Regions from separate parts of the Mesorhizobium sp. M0663 genome, predicted to be linked through region 3. Evidence: predicted binding sites of a transcription regulator. Region 3 holds the regulator's gene; each other region holds the start of a gene.
The links. The regulator PhoB, encoded in region 3, activates phosphate uptake and scavenging genes when phosphate is short. The targets are predictions, from matches to a motif close to TGTCATNNANCTGTCAT.
Positions count from the first base shown of each region.

Region 1 (4,323 bases), on a different contig from region 3:
CTGCGGTGTCACTCATTTGGGCATCCTCGTCTTTTGGTTGTCTGTCTTCGTTAGCGGGCAGAATGCCGCTAATCAAGCTGAAAGATGGTCCTGCCGGAAACGCAGCGGAACAGGACCGGTTTTTGCCCGAACCGCCGGGTTGCGGGCGGCATTACACGAAAAATCCCGTGCATCCAAGACGGAATGAAGCGTTTTCCCAAGTGTTAGATCATTGCCATGCCGCCATTCACATGAATGGTCTGGCCGGTGACGTAGGCCGCCTCGTTAGAAGCTAGGTAGGCGACGGCAGAGGCGACTTCGGCGCCCGTGCCCATGCGCCGGGTCGGGATCGCCGCCATGATCGCCTCTTTCTGCTTGTCGTTGAGCTTGGCGGTCATCGCCGATTCGATGAAGCCCGGGGCGACGCAGTTGACGGTGATATTGCGGGTGGCGATCTCCTGCGCCAGCGATTTGGAAAAGCCGATCATACCGGCTTTGGAGGCGCAGTAGTTGGTCTGGCCGGGATTGCCGGTGACGCCAACCACTGAAGTGATGTTGATGATGCGGCCATGGCGGCGCCGCATCATCGGATGGGTAAGCTCGCGGGTCAGCCGGAACACGGCGGTCAGGTTGACCTCGAGCACGCTATCCCAGTCGGCGTCAGCCATGCGTACGAACAACCCGTCCTTGGTGATGCCGGCATTGTTGACGAGGATGTCGACGCCTTCGAGGTCGGCCTCCGCCTTCTGGCCGAGCGCCTTGACGTCGTCGCGGTTGGAAAGATTGGCCGGGAAAAGCTTGACCCGGTCGCCCAGTTCGGCGGCCAGCGCCTCCAGTTTCTCGATACGTGTGCCATGCAGGCCGACGATGGCGCCCTGGCCGTGCAGCACGCGGGCGATCGCCTCGCCGATACCTCCCGATGCGCCGGTGACGAGCGCCTTGCGGCCGGTCAATTCGAACATTCTTGCCTCCTGATCTGAGCGAACACCCTTCGCATGGAGCGGGGTCAAATCGCCAGTTGATTATGCAAGCGCCGCCAGCGCCGCCTCGACATCCGCCGCGGATCCGATGGCAGTGGTGGCAATATCGCGGTTGATGCGGCGGGCCAGCCCCGACAGCACCTTGCCGGCGCCCACTTCGTAAAGCGTCGCAACGCCGTTGCTGCCGAACCACTCCACCGTTTCGCGCCAGCGCACGCGCCCGATCACCTGTTCGACGAGTCGGCGGGCGATCTCGTCGGGATCGCTCGTCGGGGTCACCGTAACATTGGAGACCAGCGGCACGACCGGCGCACTCTTCGTCACGGCGGCCAGCGCCTCCCGCATGATCTCGGCCGCAGGCTTCATCAATGCCGAATGGAAGGGCGCCGAGACCTGCAGCATCAGCGCCCGCTTGGCGCCCTTCTCCGTGCATAGCCTCGCCGCCAGTTCGACCACTGGCCTGGCGCCGGAGATCACCAGCTGGCCGCCGCCATTGTCATTGGCGATCTGGCAAACCAAGGCTTGTGCGGGATCTTTGGCGGCGCCCTGGGCGGCCTCTGCGCAAGCGGCTTCGACGTCGGCCTGTTCCAGCCCGATGATCGCCGCCATGGCGCCCTCGCCGGCCGGCACAGCCGCCTGCATGGCGTTGCCGCGGATGCGCAACAGCCGGGCGGCGTCGGCGACCGAAACGAAACCTGCGGCCGCAAGTGCCGAATATTCGCCGAGCGAGTGGCCGGCGACATAGGTGACCTTGCCGTTCAGGGAGAAGCCGCGCGCCTCCAGCGCCCGGATTGCGGCAAGCGACACCGCCATCAGCGCCGGCTGGGCGTTGGCGGTCAGCGTCAGCGTCTCTTCCGGGCCTTCCCAGATCAGCTTCGATAGGTTTTCGCCGAGCGCGTCGTCAACTTCCTCGAAGATCCGCCGCGATTCCACAAAGGTATCGGCGAGGTCCTTGCCCATGCCGACAGCCTGGCTGCCCTGCCCCGGAAAGGTGAATGCGATGGCCATCGGCGGCTCCCAGCTGCTGGTTCACGTTGCCTGTGACGCAAGGCGTGCGGCCAAGTCAAGTCCAACCTTGATCGCGTAATATCGGCCGAGTGCCTGTTTCGGCAGGCTTTTTGGCGATCACTCATGATGAAAACCGCTCACGATTTGTTTGCTGGCTCTTCTTATTTCCGCCGCAGGCGCTAAGCTTTGCGTGACAGTTCGATGACAATCGAGTGACGCTTTTGTTGCGGGCCGGGGAACTATTGAAGTGGCAAAGACCAAGCAGAGCGCAGCCGAGGCGGCGCCCCAGTTTCTTGAAGGCGATCCGTCGACCGGCTATCTGCCGGCGCGCAAATGGCCTGTCATCCGCTATGGCCTTATCAGCTTGCTGGCTGCGGCCATCCTTGTGTTTGCCATCGAACTGATCGTGCGCGGCAACTTTGCCGGCACCATTGATTTCTTTCTGCAGCCTTTCAAACCCGGCTGGACCACGATCATCATTTTTGCGCTGATCCTCATCGGCCTCGACGCCGTGCTCGGCCGCAGTCACCAGAGCCTGATGATCGTCGCGCCGCTGACATTGTCGCTGGCGTTCGTCGGCCACCAGAAGTCGCTGTATCTCGGCGATCCGCTCTATCCGACCGATTTCCTCTATTCCCGGCAGATCGTGGCATTGATGCCGCTTCTGGTACGCGATCGCCCGGGAACCGCCATTGCCCTGGCGATCGGCATCGTCGGCGGGCTGTCGCTGCTCGTCTATGGCTGGCGGCTATGGCGCCGCCGCGTTCCGGCACTCAGCCACAAGGGCCGCCTTGCCCGGCTGACGCTGACGGTGCCGCTGATCGCCTTCTTCGTCTCCATCATGGACTATGCCACTTTCTCGTGGACACGCGACCGGCTGCAGATCATCCCGATCATGTGGGACCAGAAGGAAAACTATGCCTCGAACGGTTTTGCGCTCGCCTTCGCGCTGAACGTCCCGATGGCGCATGTCTCGGCGCCGCCCGGCTATTCCGGCAAGGCGATCGAAGCGATCGGCAAACCGCAGGTGACGGCTTCGGTACCCGCCGAGAAGCCCGACATCATCGTCGTCATGAGCGAATCCTTCTGGGATCCGACCAAGCTACCCGGCGTCACCATCACGCCCGACCCTATCCCCAATGTGCGGGCACTGCGCACGGGTTACATGTTCTCGCCCGAGTTCGGCGGCATGACGGCCAACATCGAGTTCGAGGCCCTGACCGGCTTTTCCAACGCCTTCCTGCCGGCGGGCAGCATTCCCTACCAGCAATATGTGCGGACACCGACTCCCTCGCTGGCGACCTTCCTGAAAAGTCAAGGCTACCGGGCGCGCGCTATCCATCCCGGCACTAACTGGTTCTGGAACCGGGGGGCCGTCTATGCCGATTTCGGCTTCAACGACTTCAAGTCCGAGGAGACGTTGCCGCCCATGCAGAAGCGCGGACCGCTCGCGTCGGACGCTGCGATGACCGACGAGATTATCCACGAAGCCGATACCAGCGCCGAGCCGGTCTTCTTTTTCGCCGTCAGCCTGCAGAACCACGGGCCGTATGAGCCGTATCGCTATAACAATCCGACCCACAAGGTGCAGGCGCCGATCAGCCAATGGGCGCGTGAATCGCTGTTGAGCTATGCCGAAGGCTCTTCCGACGCGGACCGCGGCCTCGAGCGGCTGATCGAATGGGCGAAGAAACGCGAGCGGCCGACCGTCATCGCGTTCTTCGGCGACCATCTGCCGCCGCTTGGGCCGGTCTACGTCGAGACCGGCTTCCTGAAGGACAATGTTGCGCCGCGCAAGGAGGCGGCCGACCAGATGCTGCTGCACCACCAGACGCCGCTGATCGTCTGGTCGAATCGCAGCGGCCCGGCCGAGGATCTGGGCGCCGTCAGCCCGTCCTTCCTGCCCTACCATATCCTGAAGACAGCCGGCATCAGCCATCCCTATTACACCGGCTTCCTCGGACAGTTGCGAGAGCGCTACCGCGTTATCGACCGCAATTTGCTTTTGGCACCGGGGGGCGACGCCACCCCCGATTGGTCGCGTCAGAAAGAGATCGATCCGGCAATCCGCGACTTCCGTCTGCTGCAATACGACATGATGTTCGGCAAGCGCCATGCGGCGCCCGATTTCTTCCCCGAAACCACAGGCAAAGTGGCTGCACACACGAGTTGAGCAGCGGCGGCGGGAGAGCGGCCGACGTCGTTCAGTTCGTCAAGTGCAGCTGCGAAATCGAGCTTCCGATTTTCAGGAAGACGCTTTCGAGCTGACTGACGTCGTTGGTCGGGTAATAATCCGACGGCGACGATGCGCAGGCCTCGTAAAGCTTGCGGTTGGCTGCGGTGTCGGCCTGCAGCA
Region 1 is NZ_JAMYPX010000006.1:156,428-160,750, reverse strand. It holds gene NKI54_RS14615 (acyl carrier protein) at 1-16, opposite strand, end outside; gene fabG (3-oxoacyl-[acyl-carrier-protein] reductase) at 204-941, opposite strand; gene fabD (ACP S-malonyltransferase) at 1,002-1,967, opposite strand; gene NKI54_RS14600 (LTA synthase family protein) at 2,215-4,140, shown strand; gene NKI54_RS14595 (pilus assembly protein TadG-related protein) at 4,172-4,323, opposite strand, start outside.
Region 1: NKI54_RS14600 (LTA synthase family protein) is a predicted target of PhoB. The motif match lies at 2,158-2,174, and genes of this name have one in related genera.

Region 2 (4,323 bases), on a different contig from region 3:
TCATCGCCTCGACCGGCCGCGCTGCCGAAAGCCCCTATCTGATCGACCTCGGCGCTGCGGAAGTGATTTCACGCGACGAGCTCACCCAGCCGGCAAAACCGCTCGCCGAGGAACGCTGGGCCGGCGGCGTCGATGCGGTCGGCAGTCACACGCTGGCCAACGTTCTGTCGATGACCTCCTATGGCGGCGCCGTCGCCGCTTGCGGCCTCGCCGGCGGCATGGACCTGCCGGCAAGCGTCGCCCCCTTCATCCTGCGCGGCGTCTCGCTGCTCGGCATCGATTCGGTGATGGCGCCGAAGGCGGTCCGCCTCGAGGCCTGGCGCCGCATCGGCGCCGATCTCGACCACGCAAAGCTTGCCAGCCTGTCGACGAGCATCGGCTTCGACGGCATCATCGGCGCCGCGCATGACATCGTCGAGGGTAAGATCCGCGGCCGCGTGGTGGTGGATATGTGAGCCCCCAAGGGATAAAAAAGAGCGCGACCGCTAAAATTCGAGCGATCAACCACAACCTTCGATAAGCTCTGTCTGGCAGGAGTTCCGTATGATTGCGGAACCCGGCATCAGAGAGGCGGAACCAGCCGAACGGGCCGACGGGACGGCCCCCGCGGCGCCAGGACGGCAGCTTGTCGCCGCGCCACCGCTGGCGCCGGAACTGCCGGCCTCCAACCGCGAAGGCCTGCCCTTCCTGACGCTCGTCGCCATCGTCGTGCTGGCAGGCTTTTCGCATCTGACCGGGGCGCCGATCTTCATCACCATCGGCCTTTTGGCGACAGCCATCGCCGGGCTCGCCGTGCATCTGCGCAACAGGCGCACCGAGCGCCGCGCGGTGGCCGTGCTCGATGCCACGACCGCCCGCAGCCGCGCCGAAATCGAGACGCTGGCCGACCGCATGTGGGAGATGCAGGAGAGCGAGGAGCGCTTTCGCGGGCTGATCGATGCACTCGGCGATCTCGTCGTCCATCGTGACCGCGACGGCCACATTGTCTACGCCAACAAGGTTTTCGCCGACCTTGTCGAAACCGACCAGCGCGACCTTGCCGGCAAGACCCTGGCCGAACTAGGCATCGATGTCGGCATCGTCCCCGACGCCGCGTTTTCCGACCATGAATGCCTGAGTTCCACCGACGTCGCCATTCGCACGCCGGACGGCCCACGCTGGTTCTCTTGGATCGAGCTGTCGGTGCGCGACAAGGACAGCGGCGCCGTTTCGCATCGCGCCATCGCCCGCGACATCACCGCTCGCAAGCGCGCCGAATCCTCGCTGATCACCGCCCGCGAGCGGGCCGAATATGCGAGCCAGGCCAAATCGCGCTTCCTCGCCACCGTCAGCCACGAGATCCGCACGCCGATGAACGGCATCATGGGCATGGCCCGGCTTCTCGCCGACACCAGCCTTTCGCCCGAGCAGCGGACCTATGTCGGCGCCATCTCGACCTCGGCCAGCGCGCTGCTGGCGCTGATCGAGGACCTGCTCGATTACTCGAAGATCGAGGCCGGCCGCTTCGATCCCGAACCGCAGCCGATGTCGGTGCGTGAGATCGCCGACAACGTCATCGAACTCTTGGCGGCGCGGGCTTTTGCCAAGGATATCGGCCTCGGCTGCCATGTCGAACCCGACGTGCCGCAGCTGATCACCGCCGACCCCGGCAGGGTCAGGCAGGTGCTGCTCAATCTCATCGGCAACGCCGTCAAGTTCACCGACAGCGGCGGCGTCCTGGCAAGCATCGCCCGCGTCCGCACCGAAACCACCGACCGCATCCGCTTCACCATCGCTGATACCGGCCCCGGTCTGCGCGAGGAGGACATGGAGCGCATCTTCGAGGACTTCGAACAGGCTGACGGCACCTCGACCCGTGCGCATGGCGGTGCCGGCCTCGGTCTCGCCATTTCCAAGCGCCTGGTGACCGCCATGGGCGGCACTATCTCTGTGTCGAGCCGGCTTGGCCAGGGGTCCGAATTCGTCTTCGATATTCCCGCTATTTCCGCCGTCGAGGCGCCGCAGATCCGCCAGGACGCGCTGTCGGGCCGGCATGCGGTGATCGTGTCGAAGAACCTGGTCGAGGCCGGAGCCCTCGCCCGCACCATTCGCGCCAATGGCGGCACGGTCGATCTGGCCACCGCCGCCGCCCAGGCCACCGCTTTCGCCGAGGGCTGTGACGTGCTTCTGATCGATGCTGCCATGGAGCAAAGCGACGGCAGGTTGCTCAGGCGCCTGCGCCAGAGCGGATTTGCCGATTGCGAGGCAGTGACGCTGATCGCGCCGACCGACCGCGGCATGCTTGGCGAGTTCCGTGCCAACGGTTACGCCACCTTCCTGGCGAGGCCGGTGCGCGGCGAGACACTGCTGCGCGTGCTCTTGACCAGCCATGCACCGGTCATCGCCGAGCCGCAACTGCAAAGGCGCGGCGCGCAGGCGGGGCACGCCATTGGCGCCCGCCAGCAGGGCCTGTCGGTGCTGATCGCCGAGGACAACGACATCAACGCCATGCTGGCCCGCGCCACGCTGCTGAAGGCCGGGCATCGCGTGAAAGTGGTCGGCAACGGCAAGGCCGCCGTCGAGGCGGTCATCAGCACCGGCCACAAGCACCGTTACGACGTGGTGCTGATGGACTTGCATATGCCTGTCATGGACGGCCTGGACGCCATCGCCGCCATCCGCCGCCATGAGGAGGAGACCGCGGTGCCGCCGGTGCCGATCATGGTGCTGTCGGCCGACAGCCAGGAAAAGACCCGCCACGCCGTGCTCGCTCACGGTGCCAGCGGCTTCGTCACCAAGCCGCTCGACCCCGATGCCCTGGTTCATGCGGTCGAAGGGCAAGCGGCCGCCTGAGGCACAACATAGACGGTTGATAGATTACCCAGCCGACGAAGTATTGCCCGCAGAGCCGTATCACGGTACTGTCACAATCCTGTTGCACCTACACCGTATCCCCGTGCCAAGAGGGATGGCTCGAAGGAGAATCACTCGTGCATACAGTCATGCCGGAATGTGATGCTCGGCCGAACGCCAGCGGGCCTTTGCTCGTCGGCCGGAACGCCGATGCCGTCATAAAAGGCGCATCGCTCGGCCGCATCGGCAATCTCGAAGTGCGGCTCGCCCGCAACGAGGCCGAGATCGCTGCCGCGCAGGAAGTGCGCTACCGGGTGTTCTACGACGAGCTTGGTGCCAGGAAGGACCTGTTCCAGATGCAGGACCGCCGCGATGCCGATCGCTTCGATCCCCTCTGCGATCATCTGCTGGTCTTCGATACTTCGCTTTCCGGCCCCGAGCATCGCCGCATCGTCGGCACCTACCGCCTGCTGCGGCAGGAGATTGCCGCGGCCGCCGGCGGCTTCTATTCCGAAGGTGAATTCGAGCTGACCAAGCTGATCGCGCGGCATCCCGGCCAGCGCTTCCTCGAGCTCGGCCGCTCCTGCGTTCTGCCGGAATACCGCTCGAAGCGCACCATCGAGGCGCTGTGGCAAGGCATCTGGGCCTACATCAACCATTACGGGATCGGCGTGATGACCGGCTGCGCGTCGTTCCACGGCACCGTGCCGGCGGCACATGCGGAGGCGCTGACCTATCTTGCCCACCACTGCCGGACGAATTCATCCTGGGACGTGCGCGCCGTCGCCGGGCGCTATTGTTCCATGGATCTGATGCCGATCGAGGCCGTCAATACCAAGGCGGCGATCGCCGCGATGCCGCCGCTGGTCAAGGGCTATCTGCGCGTCGGCGCGCGCATTGGCGACGGTTGCGTCATCGACCGTGAATTCTCGACGGTCGACGTGTTCGTGGTGATGCCGGTCAAGGAGATCGGCGCCCGCTACGTCAATTATTATGGCGGAGAAGCGCAGCGGTTTGCGGCCTGAGTAGTGAATAGTGAGTGAATAGTGAGTGAATAGTGAATAGTGAATAGAACCTAGCACTGACTGCTGGAGCAGCAATTGGCTACTCACCATTCACTACTAACCATTCACTATTCACCATTCACCATTCACGCATCTTTCTCAGCCTGCTCGTTGACCGGCCCCGGCTCCACCGGCGCTTCGCTTGCGACATGCTTGGGGCCGCCCTTGGCGACGCCGACCATGGCCGGCCGCAGAACACGCTCGCCGATCGAATAGCCGGGCTGCACGACCTGCACGACCGTGTTGGCCGGTACGTCGGGATTGGGCACCTCGAACATCGCCTGGTGAAAATTCGGATCGAATTTCTCGCCCTCGGGCTCGAGCTTCTTCACGCCGTGGCGTTCCAGCGCCGACAGCATGGCGCGCTCGGTGATCTCGACGCCGTCGATCAGCGCCTTGAAGCCGGCATCGCCCGAAGCCTTGGCCT
Region 2 is NZ_JAMYPX010000001.1:185,092-189,414, reverse strand. It holds gene acuI (acrylyl-CoA reductase (NADPH)) at 1-455, shown strand, start outside; gene NKI54_RS00915 (PAS domain-containing hybrid sensor histidine kinase/response regulator) at 544-2,832, shown strand; gene olsB (l-ornithine N(alpha)-acyltransferase) at 2,982-3,857, shown strand; gene grpE (nucleotide exchange factor GrpE) at 3,983-4,323, opposite strand, start outside.
Region 2: olsB (l-ornithine N(alpha)-acyltransferase) is a predicted target of PhoB. The motif match lies at 2,902-2,918, and genes of this name have one in related genera.

Region 3 (4,323 bases):
GTCTTCCAGCGCTCTTCCTGGAAGTTCGACCAGGAAACGCCGATGACCTTGTCTTTAGCCTGCGCCACCGACGCCAGCGCCAGCGTCATGGCGACACCCGCCAGAATGGCGGTCGTGAATTTCTTCATCATATCCTCCCTGCGCCGCGTACGGCGTGACCAATTGGCTCAAAGACCAGCTTAGAAGCTCTAATTTTTTCGAGCCTCGAAAAAATACTGGCCCGATCTCCGGCTGCTGTCAACATCGATTCTGATGGATTTTGATGACTCTGCGAGTTTTTTCGAGCGTCGGAATAAACGATGACAGCGCCACCTGCATCTGACACTATTTGCCTGCATCCGACACTATTTGTCGGACATTACCGACGGCTTCCGGTTCATGAGCGGCCGCGGCAACCGGGAGGAAAGCAAAACAATGTCGGTCGGAATCCGCCATGACGATTTGCGCCGGCGCAACCGGGCGATGGTGATCTCGGCGGTGCGCCGGGCCGGCCAGCCATCGCGTACTGAGATCGCAGCTACCACCGGCCTCAGTCATTCGACCATATCGGCGATCTCTTCCGACCTGATACGGGAAGGCATCCTCGCCGAGAGCAAGGCAAGCGAGCCCGTTTCGTTGAAACGCGGTCGTCCGCAGGTCGGCCTCGCCCTCAACCCGGAAGCGGCGGCGGTGCTGACCGTGGTGTTGTCGCTGAATTTCCTGTCGGCCGCCATTATCGACTATACGGGACAGGTGGTCGCCGAGGAACAGCGCCGGCTGGACACGCTGACCATGCCGCGCGACGAGCTGATCCGTGAATGCATGGCCATCGTCCGGCGCCGGCTGCAGGATCCAGACCTTGACGTCCGCAGTGTCGCCCGCATCGCCCTGGCGATTCAGGGCATTACCGACTCCCCTGCACGCGCCATGCTGTGGTCGCCGATCACGCCGCAGACCGACATCGCCTTTGCCGACATGCTGGAGGACGAATTCGGCATCCCGGCAACGGTGGAGAACGACTGCAACATGATGGCGGTGGCTTTGCGCTGGCGCAATCCGGATCGCTATCGCGACGACTTCATCGCCATCCTGCTTTCGCATGGCATCGGCATGGGGCTGGTGCTGAAGGGCGAACTGTTCACCGGGACGCATTCCTCGGGCGGCGAATTTGGCCACATGATCCATCGTCCGGGCGGCGCGCTCTGCCGTTGCGGGCGGCGCGGCTGCATCGAGGCCTATGCCGGCAACTACGCCATCTGGCGCAACGCCAGGCAGATGAGCGAAGACAGCGAACCGGTCGCCGACGTCAGCGACGCCGACATGCGAGCACTGGCGGCCCAGGCGCGCGAGAAAGATGGGCCGGAACGCGAGGCCTACCGCAAGGCCGGCGAAGCGCTGGGTTTCGGTCTCGGCTCGCTGTTCGCGCTGATCGATCCGGCACCGGTCGCGATGGTCGGCGCCAGTGCCGCCGCCTTCGATCTGATCGAGCCGGCCTTGCGGAAGGCAATCGCCCAGACCGCCGGCGGCCAGCATTCAGGCTCGATCTCCTTCGATACAGAGCCGAACGAATTGCCGCTGATCCGCGAAGGCTGCGCGATGCGGGCGTTAAGCTTCGTCGACCAGGAGATTTTCGCGCCGGGCGCGCAAATGAGGCCCAGCGTCAGAAAGAACGTAGCCTGACCAGGCGGGTCAATCTTCCCTGATCGCATAGCCGGCACCGCGGATGGTGCGGATGACATCCGGCATCCGGCCGTTGTTGACGGCTTTGCGCAGCCGCCCGACATGCACGTCGACGGTGCGTTCGTCGATGTAGATTGTCTCGCCCCAGACATTATCGAGTAACTGGCTGCGCGAGAAGACACGGCCCGGATGCCGCATCATGAACTCGAGCAGCCGGAATTCGGTCGGCCCGAGCCTGATTTCGCTCTTCTTGCGATAGACCCTGTGCGATTCGCGATCGAGCACGATGTCGCCGACCTTCAGCACGCTGGACAGCACTTCCGGCTTGGCGCGCCGCAGCAGCGCCTTGACCCTGGCCATGAATTCCGGTGTCGAAAACGGTTTGACCAGATAGTCGTCGGCGCCGGTCGAAAGACCGCGCACCCGGTCGCTCTCCTCGCCGCGCGCGGTCAGCATGATGATCGGCAGCCGCTCGGTTTCGGGGCGCACCCGCAACCGACGACAGAGCTCGATGCCGGAAACCGCTGGTATCATCCAGTCGAGCACCAAAAGGTCGGGCACATTCTCCTGCAAACGGATCTCGGCTTCGTCGCCGCGTGTCACCACCTCGACCTGGTAGCCTTCGGATTCGAGATTGTAGCGGAGCAGCACACCCAACGGCTCCTCGTCCTCCACCACCATTATGCGTGGTGCGATCATCGGCTGGGCACCCCCATCATGTCACCGGTGCGGACATTGTCGTTTCGTCCTGCTTCGGACGATTGACCGGCAATTGCTCGCCGGTCAGCACATAATACGCATTTTCGGCGATGTTGGTGACATGGTCGCCGATCCGCTCCAGATTCTTGGCGCAGAACAGCAGGTGCGTGCAAGCGGTGATGTTGCGCGGATCTTCCATCATGTAGGTCAAGAGCTCGCGGAACACGGACGTGTATTTGACGTCGATGCGCTCGTCGGCGGCACGCAGCTTGGCCAACGCGGCCGCATCGCCTGCAGCATATTCCTCGATGACACCCTGCACCTGGATGAGAACCAGCTGCGCCATCGCGTCGATGGAATGCGACAGGTCCCGCGGCGTGGCGCTGAGGCCGACCGCACTCACGCGCTTGGCGATATTCTTGGCAAGATCGCCGATGCGTTCGAGGTCGCCCGCCATGCGGATCGCTCCGACCACATGGCGAAGATCGTGGGCCATCGGCTGGCGTTTGGCGATCAGGGTTATGGCGCGGTCGTCCAGTTCGCGTTGACGCGCATCCATGATGGCGTCGTCGGAAACGACGCGTTGCGCCAGCACGTTGTCGGAATTCAACAGGGCCTTGGTCGCCCCGCCGACCATCGAACCGGCGAGGTCGGCCATGTCGCGGATCAGCTTGCTGATCTGCTCGAGATCCTCGTCGAAAGAAGCGACTGTGTGTTCGCCCATGGTCCTGTCCTCATATGCATGATCGGAACGGCTCAGCCGAAGCGGCCAGTGATGTAGTCCTGCGTGCGCTTCTCGCGGGGCGACGTGAAGATCTTCTCGGTCCGGTCGAACTCGACCAGTTCACCCAGATACATGAAGGCGGTCTGGCGCGACACGCGCGCCGCCTGCTGCATGTTGTGGGTGACGATGACGATCGTGTAGTCGGCTTGCAATTCGTCGATCAGTTCCTCGATCTTGGCAGTCGACAGCGGGTCGAGGGCCGAAGCCGGTTCGTCGAGCAGAATGACTTCCGGCTTCACGGCCACGGTGCGGGCGATACAGAGCCGCTGCTGCTGGCCGCCAGATAGGCTCAAGCCGCTGGCGTTGAGCTTGTCCTTGACCTCGCTCCACAGCGCGGCGCGCTTCAACGCCTGTTCGACGCGGCCGTCCATCTCGGACTTGCCGAGGTTCTCGTAGAGCCTGACGCCGAAGGCGATGTTCTCGTAGATCGACATCGGGAACGGCGTCGGCTTCTGGAACACCATGCCGATCTTGGTCCTGAGGAGGTTGAGATCCTGCGACCGGTCGAGAATGTTCTTGCCGTCGAGCAGCACCTGGCCCTCGGCCATCTGTTTTGGGTAGAGCTCATAGATGCGGTTGAACACACGCAGCAGCGTCGATTTCCCGCAGCCCGAAGGGCCGATGAAGGCCGTGACACTGCGCTCAGGCAGCGACAGGCTGATGTCCTTCAGCGCCTTGCTCTGGCCGTAGTAGAAGTTGAGATTCTTGACCTCGATCTTCGTCTTCTCGGCGACCGTTTCGGCCATCGTCATGTCTGGGGACAACATCTGTGTCATCTGTCCTCTCTGCGTCCGGTAAGGCTGCGGGCGAGGATGCTCAAGCCCAGAACCGTCAGGGTGATTATGAGTGCGCCGGTCCACGCCAGTTGCTGCCATTCCTCGTAAGGGCTGAGAGCGAACTGGAAGATGGTCACCGGCAGGCTGGCCATCGGCGCGTTGATATTGCTGCTCCAGAACTGGTTGTTGAGCGCGGTGAAGAGCAGCGGCGCCGTCTCGCCGGAAATGCGTGCTATCGCCAGCAATATGCCGGTGACGATGCCGGACAATGCGGCGCGGTAGGCGACCGAACGGATCACCACCCAGCGTGGCGCGCCGATCGCGGCACCGGCTTCACGCAACGCGTTCGGCACCAGGTTGAGCATGTCTTCAGTGGTGCGCACGACCACCGGAATGACCAGGATG
Region 3 is NZ_JAMYPX010000005.1:104,591-108,913, forward strand. It holds gene xylF (D-xylose ABC transporter substrate-binding protein) at 1-128, opposite strand, end outside; gene NKI54_RS12680 (ROK family protein) at 415-1,659, shown strand; gene phoB (phosphate regulon transcriptional regulator PhoB) at 1,669-2,358, opposite strand; gene phoU (phosphate signaling complex protein PhoU) at 2,375-3,082, opposite strand; gene pstB (phosphate ABC transporter ATP-binding protein PstB) at 3,115-3,918, opposite strand; gene pstA (phosphate ABC transporter permease PstA) at 3,915-4,323, opposite strand, start outside.